Regions from separate parts of the Cupriavidus phytohabitans genome, predicted to be linked through region 2. Evidence: riboswitches for the same ligand, from Rfam matches in the RefSeq annotation. Region 2 holds a riboswitch; the other holds the start of a gene.
The links. Region 2 has a riboswitch for glycine ahead of gcvT (glycine cleavage system aminomethyltransferase GcvT). Riboswitches for the same ligand answer to the same signal wherever they lie in the genome.

Region 1: linked by a shared signal. The riboswitch ahead of J8I34_RS15310 (D-amino acid dehydrogenase) and the one ahead of gcvT (glycine cleavage system aminomethyltransferase GcvT) in region 2 are both predicted to bind glycine.

The regions. Positions count from the first base shown of each region.
Region 1 is NZ_JAGIQB010000019.1:54,655-65,874, reverse strand. It holds gene J8I34_RS15320 (sialidase family protein) at 1-754, opposite strand, end outside; gene J8I34_RS15315 (TonB-dependent receptor) at 760-3,045, opposite strand; glycine riboswitch at 3,295-3,396, shown strand; glycine riboswitch at 3,397-3,517, shown strand; gene J8I34_RS15310 (D-amino acid dehydrogenase) at 3,572-4,837, shown strand; gene J8I34_RS15305 (Zn-ribbon domain-containing OB-fold protein) at 5,074-5,472, opposite strand; gene J8I34_RS15300 (thiolase family protein) at 5,497-6,663, opposite strand; gene J8I34_RS15295 (MaoC family dehydratase) at 6,702-7,160, opposite strand; gene J8I34_RS15290 (LysR family transcriptional regulator) at 7,441-8,364, shown strand; gene J8I34_RS15285 (Lrp/AsnC family transcriptional regulator) at 8,375-8,893, opposite strand; gene mdeB (alpha-ketoglutarate dehydrogenase) at 9,066-11,220, shown strand, end outside.
Region 2 is NZ_JAGIQB010000008.1:171,046-182,265, forward strand. It holds gene J8I34_RS07975 (YbdK family carboxylate-amine ligase) at 1-463, shown strand, start outside; gene J8I34_RS07980 (glycine zipper family protein) at 521-1,012, opposite strand; gene J8I34_RS07985 (alpha/beta hydrolase) at 1,174-2,007, opposite strand; gene J8I34_RS07990 (OsmC family protein) at 2,018-2,491, opposite strand; gene J8I34_RS07995 (MBL fold metallo-hydrolase) at 2,519-3,256, opposite strand; gene J8I34_RS08000 (L-serine ammonia-lyase) at 3,368-4,744, opposite strand; gene gcvP (aminomethyl-transferring glycine dehydrogenase) at 4,897-7,827, opposite strand; gene gcvH (glycine cleavage system protein GcvH) at 7,925-8,305, opposite strand; gene gcvT (glycine cleavage system aminomethyltransferase GcvT) at 8,405-9,532, opposite strand; glycine riboswitch at 9,628-9,751, opposite strand; glycine riboswitch at 9,773-9,859, opposite strand; gene J8I34_RS08020 (YMGG-like glycine zipper-containing protein) at 9,962-10,189, opposite strand; gene J8I34_RS08025 (UvrD-helicase domain-containing protein) at 10,466-11,220, shown strand, end outside.

The DNA of each region.
Region 1 (11,220 bases), on a different contig from region 2:
TGGGCGGGAACACGTGGCGCCACAGCGCCAGCACCTTGCCGTCCGGCGTCGGCGCGAGCGCGATGCGGCAGCATTCGCACGACTGGTCGGCGATCTTGTAGTCCCCCTGGAAACTCTTGCCGTGATCGGCTGACACCGCGTAGTAGATCGCAGCGCCGGCATAGGGCTGCTTGCGCGCCTCGGCGGCGGTCACGTCGCGCTTGTCGATCCAGCTGACGAAGACGCGGCCGGCCGCGTCCACCGCGATCGCGTCGAAGCGGTGCGCGATCTGGTCGCGGTTGGCATGCACCGTCACCGGCGCGGCAAAAGTCTTGCCGCCGTCGGTGGAGCGCGCGAAGCGGATAAAGCCGGTATAGGGCCTGGCCAGCGGCTGGGTCCAGGTGATGTAGATCTCGCCGTCGCGCCCCGCCGCTACCTTCGGCCGGCTGTCGTGATCGGCCGCGACGGGCTCGGGCACGCGGTTGACGTGCCGCACCGGCCCGAAGCTGCGGCCCTGGTCGGTGGACTCGCGCACCGCCACGTGCTGGCCATCCTTGTAGGCAATCCACAAACGGCCATCGCGATCGAAGGCGGCGCCGGTGCCGAGTTCGCTCATCGCCTTCGGGGCCGGGCTCTGCGCACCGTGGCCGGCATGGCTGCCATGCCCGCTGTGAGACTGCGCCATCGCGGCGAACGCCGTGCAGGCGATCACGCCCGCGGCAAGGATTCGGAAGCTGCGGCGCGCGCGCTGCATGGTCAGGGTATGGCTGGTCACTGCACTCAGAAGGAAAGCTTGGCCTCGGCGTAGAACGTCCGGCCCGGGTATGGGTGGTAGACGAAGTAACGCTGGCCGGTCAGGTTGTCGATGCCAAGCCCGAGGCGCACGTTCCTGGCGGGCTTGTAGGTCACCTTGACGTCGAAGGTCAGGAAACTGCTGGTGCCGCCGAAGGTGTCGGGATTGACGTCGCTGTTGTCGAGCGTATTGTACTGCCGCCCCGAATAGGTCATCGCCAGCGTGCCGGCCCATGCCGGCGTGAAGCGGTAGGTGCCAACGAGGTTCGCGCGCCACTGCGGGATGCGATAGAAATACTTGCCCACCGAGGCCGGGTTATTGGCGTTCTCCAGCGTCTTCGAATGGTTGTATGCGCCGCTGGCGGACAGGTCGAAGCCGCTCACCAGCACGTCGCGCCCGTCGTAGGCCAGCTCGATGCCGCGCGTGCGCACGCGGTCGACGTTCTGGAAGCTGGTGACGGTGGGGAACACCGTGGTGTTGGTCTGGCTGACCAGCGCATCGCGGATGTCGTCCTCATACACCGACACGCGGAAGTACGAACGGTCGACCGTGCGCTCGAAGGTCAGGTCCTTCGAAAACGAGCGTTCCGGCTTCAGGTTGGGATCGTTGTTGATCAGCGAGGTGCCGGTGATGCGGCCCTGGAACAGCTCGGCGACGGTCGGATAGCGATAGGCCTGGCCGAGCGACAGCCGGCCCAGCCAGTCCTGCCCGATGGCCTTTTCCAGCGCCAGCTTGGGCGACCAGTTGGACTCGCTGCGCACCGGGTAGGCGACATCCACGCCCGGCTGGCTGCGGCTGCCGTCATAGGCGCGCCAGTGCTCCCAGCGCACGCCCGGGATCAGCTTCCAGTCATCGGCGAAGTACCACGCGTCCTGCGCATACAGCGCCTGCGTCTCGGTCTTGCCGGCAAAGGCGTTGTTGAACGCGGAGATGGTGGCGGCCTGCCAGTCCGAAGTGTTGTAAGTGGTGTTGCTGAGCCGGTAGTTGTCGTAGTGGTAGCCGAAGGTGACCCAGTGGCCGCCCTTGAGCTGCTGCGGGCGATAGTCGGCCTTCAGGTCGAGCGTGCGCCAGCCGGTGCCGTCGCCATAGGTCACCGTGCCCGGGCCGTTGCCCGCGGTGCTGGCGGTGCGGCCGATGTCCTTGCTGACATCGAACAGCGACGCCACGCCGGAGAAGTTCCAGCCGGTCTCGTTGCGCGTGCGCAGCGACAGGCCGTAGAGCCAGCGCGCGTCTTCGCCATTGCTGGGCGCGAATGCGTTGGCAGGGATCACGTAGCGGAAGCCGCCGATATTGACCGGGCCGCTCGACACTCCATTGCCGTTGGCATCGCGCAGGTAGCTGCCGGTGGCGCTGGAACGGTCCTGCTGCCAGTAGGCGGCGGTGAACTGCGCCTGCAGCGTGTTGGTGATGTCGTAGGCGAGCTTGACCTTGAGCTGGTCCTGCACGGTGTGCGTGACGCCCTCGCTGTTGACGCCCATCACGGTGCGATCGGCGCCGGTCTGGTCCTGGTCGAAGTAGGCGCCGGTCACGGGCTTGTCGGCCGAGGTCGCACGCACGCTGGAGCGCGCCGCGGTGTAGAAGCTCAGCGGCTGGCTCTTGCTGTCCTGCCGGTCCACGCTGACCAGCCACGAGAACGGCCCGACGCGGTCGCCCACGTAGGCGTTGGCGTGCACGCCGTTGAAATTGTCGTGCGTGCCGTACAGGTTGAAGCGCTGCGTGAGCAGCTGCACGCTGGCATCGCCCTCGAACTTCTCCGGCGTGCGCGTGCTGATCAGCACGGTCGCCCCCAGCGAATTGCCCGGATACAGCGCCGAATACGGGCCATACAGCACGTCGACGCGCTCGATCTCGGCGGCGTTGACCAGCGACCAGCGCGGCGGGAAGGTGAAATCGGAGCCCAGCAGGTTCGACAGCAACAGGCCGTCGGCATAGACCAGCCCGCGTGCCGACTGCCGCGAGCTGGTGCTGCGCACCGAGATGATCGAGTTCATATCGCCGATGAAGCGCTTGCGCACGGCGAGGTTGGGCGCGTACTTGAGCGCGTCTTCGGTGTTGACCACGTTGAAGTCCGCCATGCGCGCGGCGCTGATGCCGTAGGCGGGCGATGGCGTATTGGGCGGCGTGGCGGGCGTTTCGCCGCGCTCGCTCTTGGCCGAGACCACGACTTCCTGCAGGGGCTGCGGCGCGGCGACGGGTCCATCCGCCTGCGCGCCGGCAATGCCGGGGCCCATCAGCGCGGCCGAAGCGGCCAGCGCGATCCGGTTTCTTCTCACTGGAATGCCTTTTCTGTTCTTCTGGCTCGCCCGTCTGGTGCGCCGTATCCGGCTCGTGGCGCACTTCCTCCGCGTAGCGAGTGCCGACATTCTAGGTGCCGGGACGGTTTGACGCAGTGCGACATAGCGCCGCGCCGGTGCGGAAACAAGGCGGCCGACCCAGGCGAGTGCCTGAAGCTCCATCCACGTTTACCCGCATATCCACACGGGGGCTTTATCTCTAGATTTGCCCGGATTGGCTCACACGCCAACGTGATGCTGGGAGAGACTGATCCGGCGGCAGCCGCCGCGGACAGCGCCGAAGGAGCAACCGCCCCGGAAACTCTCAGGCAGAAGGACCGGTATCACGCGTCACAGCACTCTGAAGAATGCCGCCATCGTCAGCCGGCATACCGAAGGAGCAAGCGGCCCTCGCCCCCCGTACAAGCGGCGATTGTCGTGAATCTCTCAGGTCAGGAACAGAGGGGGCGTCCGCCACGCATGTCGCGTGCGGGCTCCAACTCCGACGTTTCTGGACTGCCAGATCATGAAGACAATCGCCGTCATCGGCGGTGGCATCACCGGTGTCACCACTGCCTACGCGCTCGCCCGGCGCGGATTCTCCGTCACCCTGTTCGAGCGCCACCGCTACGCCGCGATGGAAACCTCGTTCGCCAATGGCGGGCAGCTTTCCGCCTCCAACGCCGAGGTCTGGACGCACTGGTCCACCATCCTCAAGGGCCTGAAGTGGATGCTGCGCAGCGATGCGCCGCTGCTGGTCAACCCGCGCCCGAGCTGGCACAAGCTGAGCTGGTTCGCCGAGTTCATCGCCTCGATCCCGCACTACCGCCGCAACACCATCGAAACGGCGCGCCTGGCCATCGCGGCGCGCGAGCACCTGTTCGCGTGGGCCGCGCAGGAAGGCATCGACTTCGACCACAAGCGCGAAGGCATCCTGCATATCTACCGCGACAAGGCCGGCTTCGAGCACGCGGGCCGCGTCTCGGCCCTGCTGGCACAGGGCGGGCTGGAGCGCCGCGCGGTCACGCCGGCGGAAATGCGCGCGATCGAGCCGACGCTGGCCGGCACGTACTACGGCGGCTATTTCACCGAAAGCGATTCGACCGGCGACATCCACAAGTTCACCAGCGGCCTGGCCGCCGCCATCGAGCGCATGGGCGTGCGCTGCCGCTACGGCGAGGACGTGCGCAATGTCACCACCGATGGCCGCAGCGCCAGCGTCACCGTGCAGGAAGGCGCGCACAGCACCACCTCGACCTTCGACGGCGCGGTGATCTGCGCCGGCACCGCCAGCCGCGCGCTGGCCGCCGGGCTGGGCGACCGTGTCAACATCTATCCGGTCAAAGGCTATTCCATCACCGTCAACCTGAACGACGCCGCCAGCCGCGCCGCTGCGCCGACCGTCAGCCTGCTCGACGACGAAACCAAGCTGGTCACCAGCCGCCTCGGCAACGACCGCTTCCGCGTGGCCGGCACCGCGGAGTTCAACGGCTTCAACCGCGACATCCGCGCCGACCGCATCCGGCCGCTGGTGGAATGGGTGCAGCAGTGCTTCCCCGGCGTCAGCACGCGCAGCGTGGTGCCGTGGGCGGGGCTGCGTCCGATGCTGCCCGACATGCTGCCGCGCGTTGGCCGCGGGCGGGCGCGGTGCATCTTCTACAACACCGGGCACGGGCACCTGGGCTGGACGCTGTCCGCGGTGACGGCGGATATGGTGGCCGGGGTGGTGGCGCAGGCGCTGGAAGCGCAGAAGGTGGCGGTGCCAGGTGGGATGGCGCTAGGGAGGGCCTGAGCGGCTGGCTGCAAATGCAGGGTGACGACAGCGGGATTTCAAACCAGAACTACCGCCCATTGTGAACGCACCGCTCTCCCGCGAAGTGGGAGAGGGGTGGGGGTGAGGGCCGGAGCATCAACGAAGTGAAGGGCGTCGCTATGCCAGCGCCTGCCCTCACCCCCGGCCCCTCTCCCGCAAGCGGGCGAGGGGAGCAAACCAGCGGCGCACGTTGCATGCGTCGTCTGGCATCACCTTCAGGCCGGCGCAAACACCGGCACCGGCGCCCCGTCCGCGCTGGGCGCGAACTTGACCTTCACCTTCTGCCCGATGCGCACTTCATCGAGATCGCAATCGACGATATGGGTCATCATGGTCACGCCCTCGTCCAGCTTCACGTAGGCGATGCAGTATGCCTGCGGGCCAGCCTTGCGCGTGACGCTGTACGAGTAGATGGTGCCGCGGCCGCTGGCGGTCTTCCAGACCGTATCGCCCATGCAGAACGGGCACAGCGTGCGCGGATACCAGTGCGTCTTGCCGCATGACTGGCAGTGCTTGACCAGCAGCCGGCCTTCGCGCGCGGCCTGCCAGAATTCGATGTTGTCGGGCTGTTCGTCCGGGGCCTTGTAGGCCATGGGAGTGTGTGGGGTCGTCATGTCAGTTGCTCCGGCGATCGTTCATCATTCACGCTCGAGGATCAGGGTGGCGCTGCCGTGGCGCGAGCCCAGGTAGCCGCCAGTGCCTTGCGCCAGCGCCAGGTCGCAGTTCTTCACCTGCACCGCCGGATGCGCCTCGCCGCGCAACTGGCGCACGGCCTCGATCACCTTGGTGATGCCGCCGCGGTTGGCCGGGTGGTTGTTGCACAGGCCGCCGCCATCGGTATTGAACGGCAGCTTGCCGACACCCGAGATCAGGTTGCCGTCGGCCACGAACTTGCCGCCTTCGCCCTTCTTGCAGAAGCCCAGGTCTTCCAGCTGCATCAGCACGGTGATGGTGAAGCTGTCGTAGATCGAGGCGTACTTGATATCGGCCGGGGTCACGCCCGCTTCCGCGAACGCGGCCGCGCCCGAGAACTTCGCGCCCGACCAGCTCAGGTCGACTTCGCCGCCCAGCTGGCCCTTGACGTACTCGCCGGCACCCACGATCTTCACCTTCGGACGCTTGAGCGTGGCCGCGATCTCGGGACGCGCCACGATCAGCGCACCTCCGCCGTCGGACACCACGCAGCAATCGAGCTTGTGCAGCGGGTCGGCGATCAAGGGCGAGTTCAGCACCTCTTCCACCGTGACCACGTTGCGCAGCATCGCATGCGGGTTGTGCTGCGCGTGGTGCGACGCGGCCACCTTGACCCATGCCAGCTGCTCGGGCGTGGTGCCGTACTCGTACATATGGCGCATGGCCACCATCGCGTACAGGTTGACGGTGACGGGATTGAACGGCGCCTCGAACGGCGCGTCCGGCAGGTTGGCGCCCCAGTTGCGCGCCTGCGTGCCGGTCGAGCCTTCCGAGCGCGGCCGGCCCGCCAGCGTGATCAGCGCCACGTTGCACTTGCCGGCGGCAATGGCCTGCGCGGCGTGCGAGACATGCACCAGGTAGGCGGAGCCGCCGGTGTCGGTGGAGTCCACATGGCGCACCTTCAGGCCCAGGTAGTCGATCATATTGGTGGCGCCCAGCCCCGGCGCATCGCCGGCGCAGAAATAGCCGTCGACGTCCGCCAGGGTCAGGCCGGCGTCGGCCAGCGCGCCGCGCGCGGATTCCGCGTGCAGCTGCGCCACCGACTTGTCCGGCGCCTTGCGGGTCGGGTGCTCGTAGGCCCCGACGATATATGCCTTGCCTTTGATGCTCATGGGAGTCTCGTCCTGCTTGGGATGGATATTGGGTAAGTTCAGAAACGCATCAGCACCAGCCAGGTCGCCACCATGGCCGGCCGCTCGCTGCCCTCGACCTGCATCTCGACTTTCCAGTGACAGCGCACTTCGCCGGGGCGGACATCGTCGAGCTGCTGCAGCGTGAACGCACCGCGCACGCGCGCGCCGGCCGGCACCGGGCCGGTGAAGCGCAGCCGGTCGAAGCCATAGTTCAACGCCAGCTTGCGGCCCGGGAAGGCAAAGCACTGCCCGAACGCCGCCGACACCATCGACAGGATCAGGAAGGCGTGCGCGACCGTGCAGCCGTATGGCGAATCCGCCGCGGCGCGCTCGGGGTCCACGTAGACCCACTGCCGGTCATGGGTCAGCTCGGCAAAGGTATCGATGGCGGACTGCCCGATGGGGAAATACTCGCTCACCGCGGCCGGCGCGGCGCAAAGCGCGCGCAGGTCGTCGAGCGATGCAATGCTGTGCATGAGGCTCCTGTCGGTCCAGGTCTCGCCGGGCGCGATCGGCGCGATCGGCGCTATTGGCGCGATCGGTCCAGGCGGTCGGCTGTGTCCATTACGTTCCTTGGTACTGAATCCTGATGCTGTACCGCAGCTTGCGGTCGAGTGTAGCGACGGCACCGAAGCAACGTCCAATATCGTTTCCCGCTCGATTGATAAGCAGCGTTTATCGGCCCACCCGGTGCGCGCGGTTGCCCGGGGGACGCCCCGCGCACTAAGATGTGGCTCCCGCATCCCCACTGACCCCATGGAACTGCGCCGCATCCGGCACTTCGTCGTGCTGGCCGAGACCCTCAATTTCCGCCGCGCGGCAGAACGCCTGCATATCGCCCAGCCCGCGCTGACGGTCTCGATCCAGAAGCTCGAGTCTGAGCTGGACGCCACCCTGTTCGTGCGCGAGCCGCGCGGCGTCACGCTGACCGAGACCGGCCGCGCCGCGCTGGCCGAGGCCCGGCGCATCCTGTTCCATGCCGGCCAGTTCAGCGAGCTGGTGCAATCGGCCAGCAGCGGCATGGCCGGCACCTTGCGGGTGGGTTTTGTCGGCACCACGACCTCGCACCTGCTGCCACGGCTGGTGACGCGCTTCCGCAATGAATATCCCGGTGTCGAACTGGTGCTGCGCGAAGCGACCTCGACCCGCATCATGCAATGGCTGGAAGACGAGGCGCTGGACGTGGGCCTGGTGCGCACGCCGCTGCTGACGCCGGGCAATACCGCGCTGGCGCTGCTGGAGCGCGACCGCTTTGTCGCCGCCCTGCCGCGCAGCCATCCGCTGGCGGGCAAGCCGTCGCTGACGCTGGCCGACCTGGCGCAGGAGCGCTTTGTCATGTACGAGCAAAGCGAAGCCTCTGGCCTGCGCAGCGCCGCGCTGTCGGCATGCCAGACGGCCGGCTTCCAGCCGCGCGTCACGCAGGAGGCCACGCAGGTGCAGACCGTGCTGGCGCTGGTGGAGAGCGGGCTGGGCGTGGCGCTGGTGCCGTCGATCATGCAGCGCTTCGCCAACGACCGCATGGTGATCCGCGACCTGGCGGGCTATCCGGACAGTGCCGGCATCGGCCTGGCGCTCACCTGGCTGCCGGCGCACGACAGCCCGGTGGTACGGCATTTCCGCGAAGTGGCGTTGTCGGAATTCGCGGTGGATGGCGGCAACGAGGAGCGTGGCGCGCCCTAGCCTGCGCAAGCTATTCGCCCTCTTCTTCCGCCACGCTCAGGGTCAGTCCTGCCGCGGGCAGCGGCAGGGCCGTGCGGTATCGCACCTGCTTCAGCGCGAAGCTCGACCGGATATTGGACACCCCCGGGATCTTGGTCAGCTGCTCCAGGATAAAGCGCTCCAGGCTCTGCATGCTGGGCACGACCACGCGCAGCAGGTAGTCCGCATCGCCCGTCATCAGGTAGCACTCCATCACTTCCGGACGCTTGTCGATCGCCGCCTCGAAACGGCGCAGCGCGTCTTCCACCTGCTTTTCCAGGCTGACCTGGATAAACACATTGATGCGCAGGCCCAGCGCCTCGGCATTGAGCAATGTGACCTGCTGCTTGATCAGTCCCATTTTCTCCAGCGCCTTGACGCGGTTGAAGCAAGGCGTCGGCGACAGGTTCACGGCGCGCGCCAGCTCGGCATTGGTGATGCGGGCGTTCTGCTGCAGCTGGTTGAGGATGGCGATATCGATGCGATCGAGCCTGAGCGAGGTTTCGTTCATGATGTAACAATTCCGGATTCTGGCGTTTATTGAGAATTTTTATACTGTGATAGGTGGTTCAGGCAAGGCAATTCAGACACATTCTCCGCGGCTCCAGGCGTAACCTTGTTGGCATCGGCGGGCTTTGGCGGGCGCGCCGCCACAGACAAGCAATACGGACAGGAGCGGTGCCATGACTAACCTGGCAAACGGTGTGCAATCGATGCTCGCGCTGCCTTCGGCCAACGAAGACAGCGATCCCCAGGAAACGCGCGAATGGCTGGACGCGCTCGAAGGCGTGCTGGCGCACGCCGGCAGCGCGCGCGCCAGCTTCCTGCTGCGGCGCCTGGCCTCGCATGCCGCGGCGCAGGGCCTGCCGCCGCCCGGCGCCGGCCCGAGCGCCTATGTGAATACGATTCCCGTGCAGGCGCAGCCGCCCTACCCCGGCGACCTCGAGATTGAGGCCCGGCTGGGCGCCGCGCTGCGCTGGAATGCGCTGGCCATGGTGGTGCGCGCCAACCGCGCCTATGGCGAACTGGGCGGGCATATCGCCAGCTATGCCTCGGCGGCCGACCTGTTCGAAGTCGGATTCAACCACTTCTTCCGCGCCGACAGCAGCGCAGAACAGGGCGGAGACCTCGTCTATTTCCAGCCGCACTCCGCGCCCGGCGTCTATGCCCGCGCCTACCTGGAAGGCTTCCTCGACGAAACCCACCTGCAGCACTACCGGCGCGAGATCGCCGGACCCGGACTGTGCTCCTACCCGCATCCCTGGCTGATGCCGGACTTCTGGCAGTTCCCGACCGGCTCGATGGGCATCGGCCCCATCAATTCGATCTACCAGGCGCGCTTCATGCGCTACCTGCAGAACCGCGGGCTGCAGCCGGCGTCGTCGCGCAAGGTCTGGGGCTTCTTCGGCGATGGCGAGATGGACGAGCCCGAATCGATCGGCGCCTTGTCGCTGGCCGCACGCGAGCAGCTCGACAACCTGGTGTTCGTCATCAACTGCAACCTGCAGCGGCTCGACGGGCCCGTGCGCGGCAACGGCCGCATCGTCGATGAACTCGAAGCGCTGTTTGCCGGCGCCGGCTGGAACGTGATCAAGGTGCTGTGGGGCTCGGACTGGGACGAGCTGTTCGCGCGCGACCGCTCCGGCGCGCTGGTGCGGGCCTTCGCGCAGACCGTCGACGGCCAGTTCCAGACCTTCTCCGCCAACGACGGCGCCTACAACCGCGAGCACTTCTTCCAGCAGAACCCCGAGCTCGCCGCCCTCGCCGCGCACCTGAGCAACGACGACATCGACCGCCTGCGCCGCGGCGGCCACGACCTGCGCAAGCTGCACGCCGCCTACGCGCGCGCCATGGACCACCGCGGCCAACCGACCGTAATCCTGGCCAAGACCATGAAGGGCTTCGGCATGGGCACGGTGGGCCAGGGCCGCATGACCACGCACCAGCAGAAGAAGCTGGAACTGGAAGACCTGAAGGCGTTCCGCGACCGCTTCCAGCTGCCGCTGTCGGACGACGACGTCGCCAACCTGCGCTTCTACAAACCCGCCGACGACAGCCCGGAGATGCGCTACCTGCACGCACGCCGGGCCGCGCTTGGCGGCTACCTGCCGCGGCGCCGGCAGGCCGCGACCACCGCGCTCGCGGTGCCGCCGTCCGGCCAGTGGGCCAGCTTCGCGCTGGCCGCGGACGGCAAGGAGATGTCGACCACCATGGCCGTGGTGCGCATGCTCGGCAGCCTGCTCAAGGACGCCACGCTGGGACCGCGCATCGTGCCGGTGGTCGCTGACGAGGCGCGCACCTTCGGCATGGCCAACCTGTTCCGGCAGGTCGGCATCTATTCGCCGCTGGGCCAGCGCTATGAGCCGGAAGACCTGGGTTCGATGCTGTACTACCGCGAATCCACCGGCGGGCAGATCCTGGAAGAAGGCATCTCGGAAGCCGGCGCGATCTCGTCATGGATCGCCGCGGCCACCGCGTACAGCGTGCACGACCTGCCGATGCTGCCGTTCTACATCTACTACTCGATGTTCGGCTTCCAGCGCATCGGCGACCTGATCTGGGCCGCGGCCGACCAGCGCGCCCGCGGCTTCCTGATCGGCGCCACCTCGGGCAAGACCACGCTCGGCGGCGAGGGGCTGCAGCACCAGGACGGCACCAGCCACCTGGCCGCGTCGACCATCCCAAACTGCCGCGCGTGGGATCCCGCCTTTGCCTATGAAGTGGCGGTGATCGTGGAGCATGGCATGCGCGAGATGGGCGAGCAGCAGCGCGACGTCTTCTACTACGTCACCGTCGGCAACGAGAACTATGCGCAGCCGTCGATGCCGCAGCCGGCCG
Region 2 (11,220 bases):
GAGCATGAAGGACTTCTACTGGGATATCCGGCCGAAGCCGGAATTCGGCACCATCGAGGTCCGCGTGATGGACACGCCGCTGACGGTGCAGCGCGCCTGCGATATCGCCGCCTATATCCAGATGCTGGCGCGCTACCTGCTGCTGTCGCGCCCGTTCATGCCGCAGGAAGACGATTACCTGGTGTACACCTTCAACCGCTTCCAGGCGTGCCGCTTCGGGCTGGACGGTGAATACGTGCATCCCAACGAGCTGACCCGGATGCCGATCGCCGACCATATCCTGTCGATTTGCGATGCGCTGGTGCCGCATGCCGAGGCGCTCGGTTCGCTGTCGGCACTGGCCAATATCCGCGCGCTGGCCGAGCGCCGCGACGGCGATGCCGAATGGCTGCGCCAGACCGATGCCGACGCGCGCAGCCAGCGCGAGACCGTGCGCAAGGCGTGCGAGCGCTGGGCGGTGTAACGCCGCCCGCTACCCGCCGCTACCCGCCGCCACTGCACGTCACTCAATGCACGCGGCTCACTTCACGCTATAGCCGCGCCCTTGCATGCACGCGGACCAGGCCTGGTAATACGACCCCATCGCCTGATTGGTGTTGGCCTGCGCCTGCTGGTTGGCGGCGTTGGCCTGGCGCCGTGACTGCCGGTGTGCCACGCCGCCTGCCACCGTACCCGTTGCAGCGCCAACCGCCGCGCCTTTGCCGGCATCGCCCGCGATTGCCCCAACGACTGCTCCGGCAGCCGCGCCGCCGGCGGCACCGCGCACGCGCTGCCCGCTTTGCGCTTGCGCCGGTGGCGGTGCCGCGGCAGCCTGCGCGGGGTCGACACCGGACTGCTGCTTGGCCCAGCTGTAGCAGGCGCCGTCGTCACTGGCCTGCTGCTGCTGGCTCTGGCCCTTGGCCGGATAGGCCACGGGCTTGCCTTGCGCCAGCACCGGGGCCGGGGCCAGCGCCAGCGCTGCCGCCAGCATGCCCAGGCCGCGGAACAGCGTGCGGTTCTGCCTTCGTTTCATGATCGATCCCCCGCCGTTGGCAGCCGCCGCCGTGTGCGGTAGCGGCCGTGTGTGTGAAGGCCAGTATTGCAGCCAGCGAGGCTAAGTCAATGCATCCTTTCAAAGCGCCGGGCGTGGCGGGTACCAAGGCGTGCCCGCAGGTGCCCGGCAGCACGCGCGGATCAGCGGGATGCGGGCGGCGACAGCAGGAACGCGAGCGCGTTGCGCCACCATGCCTCGTCGACGTACCCGGTCCAGTCGTTGTGCCCGGCATGGTCGATGACCGCCAGGCGGCGGGGTTCGTCCAGCGCTTCATAGAGCGCCTTGCCGAACCGGGGCGGCACGATGTTGTCGCGTTCGGCCACAACCACCATGACCGGGCGGCCAAAGGCGGCCAGGTTGGCCACGCTGTCGTAACGGTCGCGCAGCAGCCATCCGGTTGGTAGCCATGCATAGTGGTGGGCGGCAACGTGGGCAAGCTTGTCCCACGGCGTGATCAGCAGCAAGGCATCGACATGCTCGCGCTGGCGCGTTGCGGCGGCCGCGGCAACACCGGCGCCGAGCGATTCGCCGACCAGCAGCAGGGGGCCGCCAAACTGGTGCCGGGCGAGCGCAATCGCCTGGCCGGCATCGTCGACGAAGCTGCGCTCGCCAAGCGCGCCGTCGCGCGGGCCATAGCCGGGATATTCGGCCAGTATCACGCGGATACCCAGCCGCGTCAGCACGCTGGCGTAGTAGCCGCGATGGCCGGCGTGCCCGGCATTGCCGTGGAAGACCATGGCGGTCCCGCGGGCGGGGCCGTGCGGCTCGGCCAGCAGGCCGCGAAAATCATCCGGGCCCGGCCATGCGCGCAGTCCGGGCGAGACCATGTCGTCCACCGAGGCCTTGTCGGGAAAGTAGAGGAAGCGATCCTGCAGCATCAGGACGGACCCAAGCAGGACCACGCAAGCCAGCAGCCAGCGCAGCCGCCGCCGCGCCGACGCGGACCGTGCCGCAGGCAGCGCGGTTGCCCGCATGGCAGGCGGGCTAGGCGCCGGCGACCACCGGTTCGCACCGCACTTCGGTCCGGACCGAATTGGCGATAAAGCAGGCATCGTGCGCGGCATGATGCAGGCGCTCCAGCTCGTCGCGGGTCGGTTCGCGCTCGCCGGAGAAGGTGACATGGGGGCGCAAGGTCACCACCGTCATCGCCATCCGGCCCTCGCGGTTCTTTTCCATCACGCCGGTGGCGGCATCGACATAGCGGTCGACGACAAAGCGCTGCTTCGCCGCCAGCGACAGGAACCACAGCATGTGGCAGCTCGACAGCGAGGCGATGAACATCTCTTCCGGGTCGACCGCGCTGGCATCCGACATCGGCAACGGCACCACATCAGGCGACGACGAACCCGGGACTTCCGCGCCGCCATCGAAGCGCAGGACATGCCTGCGGCTGTAGCGGTTGCCGGTGAAATCCTGCCCGTCGCGTTGCCACAGGACCTCGGCGGTATATACGGACATGCGCAGACTCCTAATGTTGGGAATGCTTCAGGCGCCGTGCGGCACGCTCTCGCCGTCGCGCAGGCCCAGGCGCTGGTTGGCCGGCACCGCAATATCGATCAGCCTGGGCCGGGGCAGGTTCAGGTTGCGCATCATGTCAATGAACTCCTCGCGCGTGCGGCCGGATACGCGGCTGTTGTGCGCGCGCTCATGGCCGATGGTCGACGAGGTCTGGCCCTTGTAGTCGTGCGCGGGGTAGACCCGGGTATCGTCGGGCAGCGCAAAGAGCTTGCGGGTCAGGCTGTCGTACAGCGTGCCGGCGTCGCCCGACTGGAAATCGGTGCGGCCGCAGCCGTCGATCAGCAGTGCGTCGCCCGTGAAGACGCGGCGCACGATGCCATCGGATGTGGGCTCTTCCCACAGGTAGCTCATGCTGCCGGCGGTATGGCCGGGCGTATGGATCGCGCGCAGCACCTGCTTGCCGAATGCGACAGTGTCGCCGTCGATCAGTTGCTTCTGTGCCGGCTTGATATCGCAGCCCGATGGCGCCGCGGTGTGCGCGCCGGTCTGCATGGCGAGATGGCCGGCGGAGGTGATGTGGTCGGCGTGGGCGTGGGTCTCGATGACCCAGGCCAGGTGTGCGCCGGTATCCTTTACCAGCGCCAGGTCGCGTTCGAACTGGTGGTCGACCGGGTCGATCAGCAGCGCCTCCTTCGTTTCCGCATCGATCAGCAGGTAGGTGAAGGTGGACGAGGTATCGTCAAAGAGCTGGTGGAAGGTCTGCATGGCGGGCCCTCTTGTTCTGCAGTCGGGGAACGCCGCCATGATACGCCGCAATGGATGCGCATTGGGTGCGCAACAGGCGTCCTCTGGCACCTCTCACTTGTTTATGGGAGGTCAGCACTCCACGATATTCACCGCCAGCCCGCCGCGCGCCGTTTCCTTGTACTTCGTCTTCATGTCGGCGCCGGTCTCGCGCATGGTCTTGATCACCGAATCGAGCGATACGTAGTGCGTGCCGTCGCCGCGCAGCGCCATGCGTGCCGCGTTGACCGCCTTGACCGACGCCATCGCATTGCGCTCGATGCACGGGATTTGCACCAGCCCGCCGACCGGGTCGCAGGTCAGGCCGAGGTTGTGCTCCATGCCGATCTCGGCCGCGTTCTCCACCTGCGCCGGGCTGCCGCCGAGCACCGCGGCAAGCGCGCCGGCGGCCATCGAACAGGCCACGCCGACCTCGCCCTGGCAGCCGACCTCAGCGCCGGAGATCGATGCGTTGAGCTTGTACAGCAGCCCGATCGCGCCCGCGGTCAGCAGGAAGTCCACCACGCCCTGCTTGTTCGCGCCCGGCACGAAGCGGTCGTAGTAGTGCAGCACGGCGGGGATGATGCCGGCGGCGCCATTGGTCGGCGCGGTCACCACGCGGCCGCCCGCCGCATTCTCTTCATTGACGGCGATGGCGTACAGGTTGACCCAGTCCATCACCGACAGCGGATCCGACAAGGTGCGCTCGGCGCGCTCGGTCAGGCTGCGGTACAGCTCGGGCGCGCGCCGCTTCACCTTGAACGGCCCCGGCAGCTCGCCATCGGTGCGGCAGCCGCGCGCGACGCAGGCCTGCATCACGTCCCAGATATGCAGCAGCCCGTCGTTGACTTCCTGCTCGCTGCGCCAGGTCAGTTCGTTTTCCAGCATCAGCCGCGCAATGCTCTTGCCGCTGGCCTGCGCCATGTCCAGCATGTCCTTGCCGCTGCGGAACGGATGGGGCAACTGCTGCGCGGCGTTCAGCACCTGGGTATTGGGCGCACCCGCCGTGACCACGAAGCCTCCGCCCACCGACAGGTAGCGCGCTTCGCGCAGGCTCGCCCCGCTGCTGTCGAAGGCATGGAACTTCATGCCGTTGGGATGCTCGGCCAGTGCCTCGCGGCGGTAGAACGCGATGTGCTCCTTCTCGACGAAGGGCACGATATGGCGTCCCAGCAGCGACAGCACGCGCGTCTTGCGCAACGCGGCGAGCCTAGTGTCGATGGAATCGGGATCGATGGTGTCGGGCGATTCGCCCATCAGGCCGAGGATGACGCCCTTGTCGGTGCCGTGGCCCTTGCCGGTGGCGCCGAGCGAGCCGTACAGCTCGACCCGCACACTGGCCACCTGCGGCAGCAGGCCGTCGCGCTCCAGCCCCTGCGCGAACATCAGGGCCGCGCGCATCGGGCCCACGGTATGCGAGCTCGACGGGCCGATGCCCACCTTGAACAGATCGAAGACGCTGACTGCCACGGAATGTCTCCAGCAATGGGTGTGGCCCTGCAGAGGCTCTTTTTAGGCGGTCGAAGTACTGCAGCGGACACCGCCGCCGGCGGGTCCGTCATCTTGAGAATAGTGCGACGGCCGGCCCGCCGCGGACGCGGCGGCACCGGCCTGGGCGTGCGTCAGTCGACCACGTAGTCGCTGACCGGCACGCAGCTGCAGAACAGGTTGCGGTCGCCGTACACGTTATCGGCACGGCCAACCGGCGGCCAGTACTTCTGCGTGCGCAGCGATGCCACCGGATAAGCGGCTTCCTCGCGCGTGTACTTGTGGGTCCACTCGTTGGCGGTCACCACCGCGGCGGTGTGGGGCGCGTGCTTGAGCGGGTTGTCCTCGCGGTCGAAAGTACCGTCGGCGACGCGGCCGATTTCCTGGCGGATCGCGATCATCGCGTCGATAAAGCGGTCCAGCTCGTGCAGCGCCTCGCTCTCGGTCGGCTCGATCATCAGCGTGCCCGGTACCGGGAAGCTCATGGTCGGGGCGTGGAACCCGTAGTCCATCAGGCGCTTGGCCACGTCTTCGTTGCTGATGCCGGTTTCCTTCTGCAGCGGGCGCACGTCCAGGATGCACTCGTGCGCGACCAGGTCGTGCTGGCCGGTGTACAGCACCGGGTAGTACGGCGCCAGGCGCTTGGCCACGTAGTTGGCGGCCAGGATGGCGTTCTCGGTGGCGGCGGTCAGGCCGGCCGAACCCATCATCGCGATATACATCCACGAGATCGGCAGGATGCTGGCCGAGCCGAACGGTGCCGCCGACACGCCGCCGATGCCGCGGTCGTCGCGGCGATAGCCGACGCTGTCCTGGTTGGGCAGGAAGTCCGCCAGGTGCGCGCCGACCGCGACCGGACCCACGCCCGGGCCGCCGCCGCCGTGCGGGATGCAGAAGGTCTTGTGCAGGTTAAGGTGCGACACGTCGCCGCCGAACTGCCCCGGCGCGGCGGTGCCGACCATCGCGTTCATGTTGGCGCCGTCCACGTAGACCTGGCCGCCGTGCTGGTGCACGATCTCGCAGATCTGCTGCACGCCCTGCTCGAACACGCCGTGCGTGGACGGGTAGGTGATCATGATCGCAGCCAGGTTCTTGCTGTGCTGCTCGGCCTTCTTCGCCAGGTCTTCCAGGTCGACGTTGCCGTTCTCATCGCAGGCAACCACCACCACCTTCATGCCGGCCATTTGCGCCGACGCCGGGTTGGTGCCGTGCGCCGACGACGGGATCAGGCAGATGTCGCGATGGCTTTCGCCGCGGCTGGCGTGATACGCATGAATGATCAGCAGGCCGGCATACTCGCCTTGCGAGCCGGCGTTGGGCTGCAGGCTGACCGCGGCGTAGCCGGTGGCGGCGCACAGCATGGCCTCGAGCTGGTCGATCATCTCGCGGTAGCCCACGGTCTGGTCCAGCGGCGCGAACGGGTGGATCTGGCTGAACTCGGGCCAGGTCACCGGGATCATCTCGCTGGTCGCGTTCAGCTTCATCGTGCACGAGCCCAGCGGGATCATGGTGCGGTCCAGCGCCAGGTCCTTGTCGGCGAGCATGCGCAGGTAGCGCAGCATCTCGTGCTCGGCGTGGTGCGTATTGAAGACCGGGTGCGTCAGGTATTCGCTGGTGCGTGCCAGTGCGGCCGGGAACGCGTCATCGGTGGCGGCTTCGAGCTTGTCGAAATCGAGGCCCGCCGGCAGCGGCTTGCCTTGCGTGAAGATTTCCCACAGCGCGACCACGTCGGCGCGGGTGGCGGTCTCGTCCAGCGAGATGCCGACGCGCGTGGCGCCGGCATGGCGCAGGTTGATGCCGCGCGCGGTGGCGGCGGCGTGGATGGCTTCGGTGTTGAAGCCGGTTTCCAGCGTCAGCGTGTCGAAGAAGGTGGCGTTGGTGCGGGCGAAGCCGAGCTGCTCCAGCCCGGCGGCCAGCGTCGCGGCCAGGCGATGCACGCGCTGCGCGATGCGCTTCAGGCCTTGCGGGCCGTGGTACACGGCGTACATCGACGCCATCACCGCCAGCAGCACCTGCGCGGTACAGATGTTCGAGGTGGCCTTTTCGCGGCGGATATGCTGCTCGCGCGTCTGCAGCGCCAGGCGATATGCCTTGTTGCCCTGCGCGTCGACAGTCACGCCCACCAGGCGGCCCGGCATCGAGCGCTTGAACGCATCCTTCACCGCCATGTAGCCGGCGTGCGGGCCACCGAAGCCCAGCGGCACGCCGAAGCGCTGCGAGTTGCCCACGGCCACGTCGGCACCCCATTCGCCCGGCGCGGCGATCAGCGTCAGCGCCAGCAGGTCGGCGGCAGCCACCACCAGGCCACCGGCGGCATGCACGGCGTCGGCGATGGCGCGGTAGTCATTGACGTCGCCGTTGACGCCCGGGTACTGCAGCAGCACGCCGAAGGCGCCCGCGGCAGCGGCGTCGGCGGCAGGGCCGACCTTGACTTCGATGCCCAGCGGCAGCGCGCGCGTGCGTACCACTTCCAGCGTCTGCGGCAGCACGTCGTCGGCGACGAAGAAGGTGTTCGAGTCGTGCTTGTTCACGCGCTGCAGCAGCGTCATCGCTTCGGCGGCGGCGGTGCCTTCGTCGAGCATCGACGCATTGGCGATATCCAGCCCGGTCAGGTCGGTGACCATCTGCTGGAAGTTCAGCATCGCTTCCAGGCGGCCTTGCGAGATTTCCGGCTGGTAGGGCGTGTACGCCGTGTACCAGGCCGGGTTCTCGAAGATATTGCGCAGCACGACCGCGGGCGTGACGGTGTTGTAGTAGCCCTGGCCGATAAAGCTCTTGAGCACGCGGTTCTTGCTTGCCAGGCTGCGCAGCCTGGCAAGCGCGGCTTCCTCGCTCAGCGGCTCGGTGAACTCGCCCATCGGCATGCCGTCGCGGCGGCGGATGGCGGCGGGGATCACGGCGTCGATCAGCGCGGCGCGGCTGTCATAGCCGAGCACCTGAAGCATGTGCTGCTGTTCGGGGGTATCGGGGCCGATATGGCGGGCGGCGAAGGCGTCGCGCGCCTCCAGTTCGGCCAGCGTGGGCCGGTTACCTTGGGCGGCAGTCATGGGAAGCGGGGCGTTCATGGGCAAGAACCTCGTGGGGAGCGCTGCGGCAGGTGGTCAGCCGTGCCGCGGCGCTGCAATTTGCTTGTCATTCCCGCCTTCGCGGGAATGACGGACTTCAGGCGCCGACGCTGGCCTTGTACGCGTCGGCTGACATCAGGCCGTTGACGTCGTCGCTGTTGGCGGGCTTGAGCTTGAACAGCCAGGCGTCGAAGGCGTCGGCGTTGACGCTTTCCGGCGCGGCCGTGGCGGCTTCATTGACGGCGATCACTTCGCCGGCCACCGGGGCGTAGATGTCGGAAGCAGCCTTCACCGATTCGACCACTGCCAGCGCGTCGCCGGCACCGACCGACTTGCCCACTTCGGGCAGTTCCAGGAAGACGATGTCGCCCAGCGCGTCCTGTGCGTGGTCGGTGATGCCAATGGTGAGCGTGCCGTCGGCTTCGACGCGCACCCACTCATGCGACTCGGTGTATTTGAGGTCGGCGGGGAAATTCATGAAGGTTCTCCGGATTCAGATCTGTTTCTTGTTGGGTGATGCCTGCCCGGCAACGCTGCCGGCAGGCGAGGGCGACCGTTGGGTGAGCGGGTGTTTCCCTCAGCTCACGAGTGCCTTGCCATTACGCACAAACGGCAGTTTAACCACAGTCGCGTTGAGTTTGCGGTCGCGGATCTCCACCTGCACGGTGTCGCCGACGTTCACGCCCCGCGGCAGGCGCGCGAACGCAATCGATTGCGACAGCGAGGGGCTGAAGGTGCCGCTGGTGATTTCGCCGTCACCGGCGGGCGTGATGACCTTCTGGTGGGCGCGCAGCACGCCGCCTTTCTCGCGCAGGATCAGGCCGAGGAACTGCCGCTGTTGTCCGTTGGCGGCCAGCGCCGCCTTGCCGGTGAAGTCGCGCTCGCTCTGCAGGTCGACGGTCCAGGCCAGGCCAGCGTCCAGCGGCGAGGTATTGATGTCCATGTCCTGGCCGTACAGGTTCATGCCGGCTTCCAGGCGCAGCGTGTCGCGCGCACCCAGGCCAGCCGGGCGCACACCCGCGGCGTTCAGCTTTTCCCACAGGCCGGCGACGCTGGCGGCCGGCACGACCAGCTCGAAACCGTCCTCGCCGGTGTAGCCGGTGCGCGCGACCATGACCTCGCCGAGTGCGGGGTCCTGCACCACCACAGCGTTGAACGGCTTGAGCGCATCGGAAGGTTGGGTCGAGGGGAAGGTGCTCCACACCTTGGCGCGGGCGTTGGGCCCCTGCACCGCCACGATTGCCAGCGGCTGTGCGCCGGCCGGCGCGACATCTTCACGGCGCGGGGTAATGGTCACGCCGCTGCCGGTGGCATCGTTGCGGGCGCGGATCCAGTCGATATCGCCGACCGCGGTGCCGGCGTTGACCACCAGGCGGAAACGGTCCTCGGCAAAGAAGTAGACGATCAGGTCGTCGATCACGCCGCCTTTCTCGTCGAGCATGCACGAGTACAGCGCCTTGCCCGGCGTCTGCAGCTTGTCGACGTTGTTGGCCAGCAGGCCGCGCAGGAAGGCGCGGGTATTGGGGCCGCTGAGATCGACCACGCACATGTGCGACACGTCGAACATGCCGGCGTCGGTGCGCACGGCGTTGTGCTCTTCGATCTGGGAGCCGTAGTTGACCGGCATGTCCCAGCCGCCGAAATCGACCATGCGGGCGCCGAGGGCGCGGTGGATGGCGTTGAGGGGCGTGGCCTGGAGCGTCATGGAATCCTCGGGGGCAATGTCGGGTTGCGAAAACAAAAAAGGGCCATCCGCCGCGGCGATCGCTACGCCAATATGGCAAGCAATCCGCTGCGGCGGATGACCCCTCTGTCCTCGATACCTGAGAGATTACGAAGCGGATCCAGTGGACCCAACCTCGCGCGCCCCTTCGGTGGGCACGCTCGCCACGAATGGCGGGTGCCGCTCTCCAGAGTGCGGCATGCATCGTGTGCATGTTGCATGCCGATCCGAACGGTCCGTGGTGCCTGAGAGTTTTCGGGTGATACCCCTTCGGCGGCGCAGTTCTGCGCGCTCTCCCGGTCGGATGCGCGCAATGTACGGGAGGCCCCGGCCTTTGTCAAACCAGGCCGGACGGCCGCCCGGCGGCTGTACCCGTTCCTGCGCCCCGCCGCCAGGGGGCGGAACGTAGCGTTATTTATTCTTGTCGTCGGTCACGACGTTACCGATCACGCCGCCCACGGCCGCGCCACCCAGCGTACCCAGTGCGCTGCCCTCGGTCAGGATGGCACCGCCCACGGCACCCGCGCCCGCGCCGATGGCGGTATTGCGCTGCTTCGGGGTCATATCCGCGCAACCAGCGAATGCCGCGACCGTCGCGCCGATCAGGGTCACCTTGGTCAATGTCTGCAGGATATTCATTGTTGGCTCCGAGTGATGAATATTGCATGTCCGAGACACGCCTGGACATGACTGTTAGAACCTGGTGCACGTTCATCGGCTCCGGCCTTTACGAAGTGTTACGCCAGTGACACAAGGAGGGCCGACGATGCGGCAGGCGCTGACTGACCAGGCGCGGCCAGCGTGTTAACATCAACAGCTTTGCCGCCGGGCGCGTTTGCTGCCCCTGGCGCGCGCCTCGCATTCGCCCCATTTATTCGCCCCATTCATCCGCCCCATCTCCCGACCGCCCTTCGCATGAGCCACGGCCTGAATTCCGCCCAATCCGAAGCCGTCCGCTATCTGGACGGACCCTGCCTGGTGCTGGCCGGGGCGGGTTCCGGCAAGACCCGCGTGATCACGCAGAAGATCGCGCACCTGATCGAGGACAAGGGCTTCGAGCCGCGCCATATTGCCGCGGTCACCTTCACCAACAAGGCGGCCAAGGAGATGCAGGAGCGCATCGGCAAGCTGATGGAAGGCAAGACCACGCGCGAGGGCAAGCGCATCCCGCTCAAGCAGCTGACGGTCTGTACCTTCCACTCGCTCGGCGTGCAGATCCTGCGCATGGAGGCGGAGCACGTCGGCCTGAAACCGCAGTTCTCGATCATGGATTCGGATGACTGCTTCGGCCTGATCCAGGAGCAGCTCGGCACTACTGACAAGAAGCTGATCCGCGGCGTGCAGAGCACGATCTCGCTGTGGAAGAACGGCATGGTCGATCCCGAGGCCGCGATCGCGCAGGCCGCCAATGCCGACGAACACCAGGCCGCGCTGGTCTACCGCAACTACGTCGCCACGCTGAACGCCTACCAGGCGGTGGATTTCGACGACCTGATCCGCCTGCCGGCAGAACTGTTCGCGCGCAACGAAGCGGTACAGCTGAAGTGGCAGAACCGGCTGCGCTACTTCCTGGTCGACGAATACCAGGACACCAACGCCTGCCAGTACCAGCTGCTCAAGCTCCTGGCGGGCGGCTCGCACCTGCGCGCGCCGGCCTTTACCGCGGTGGG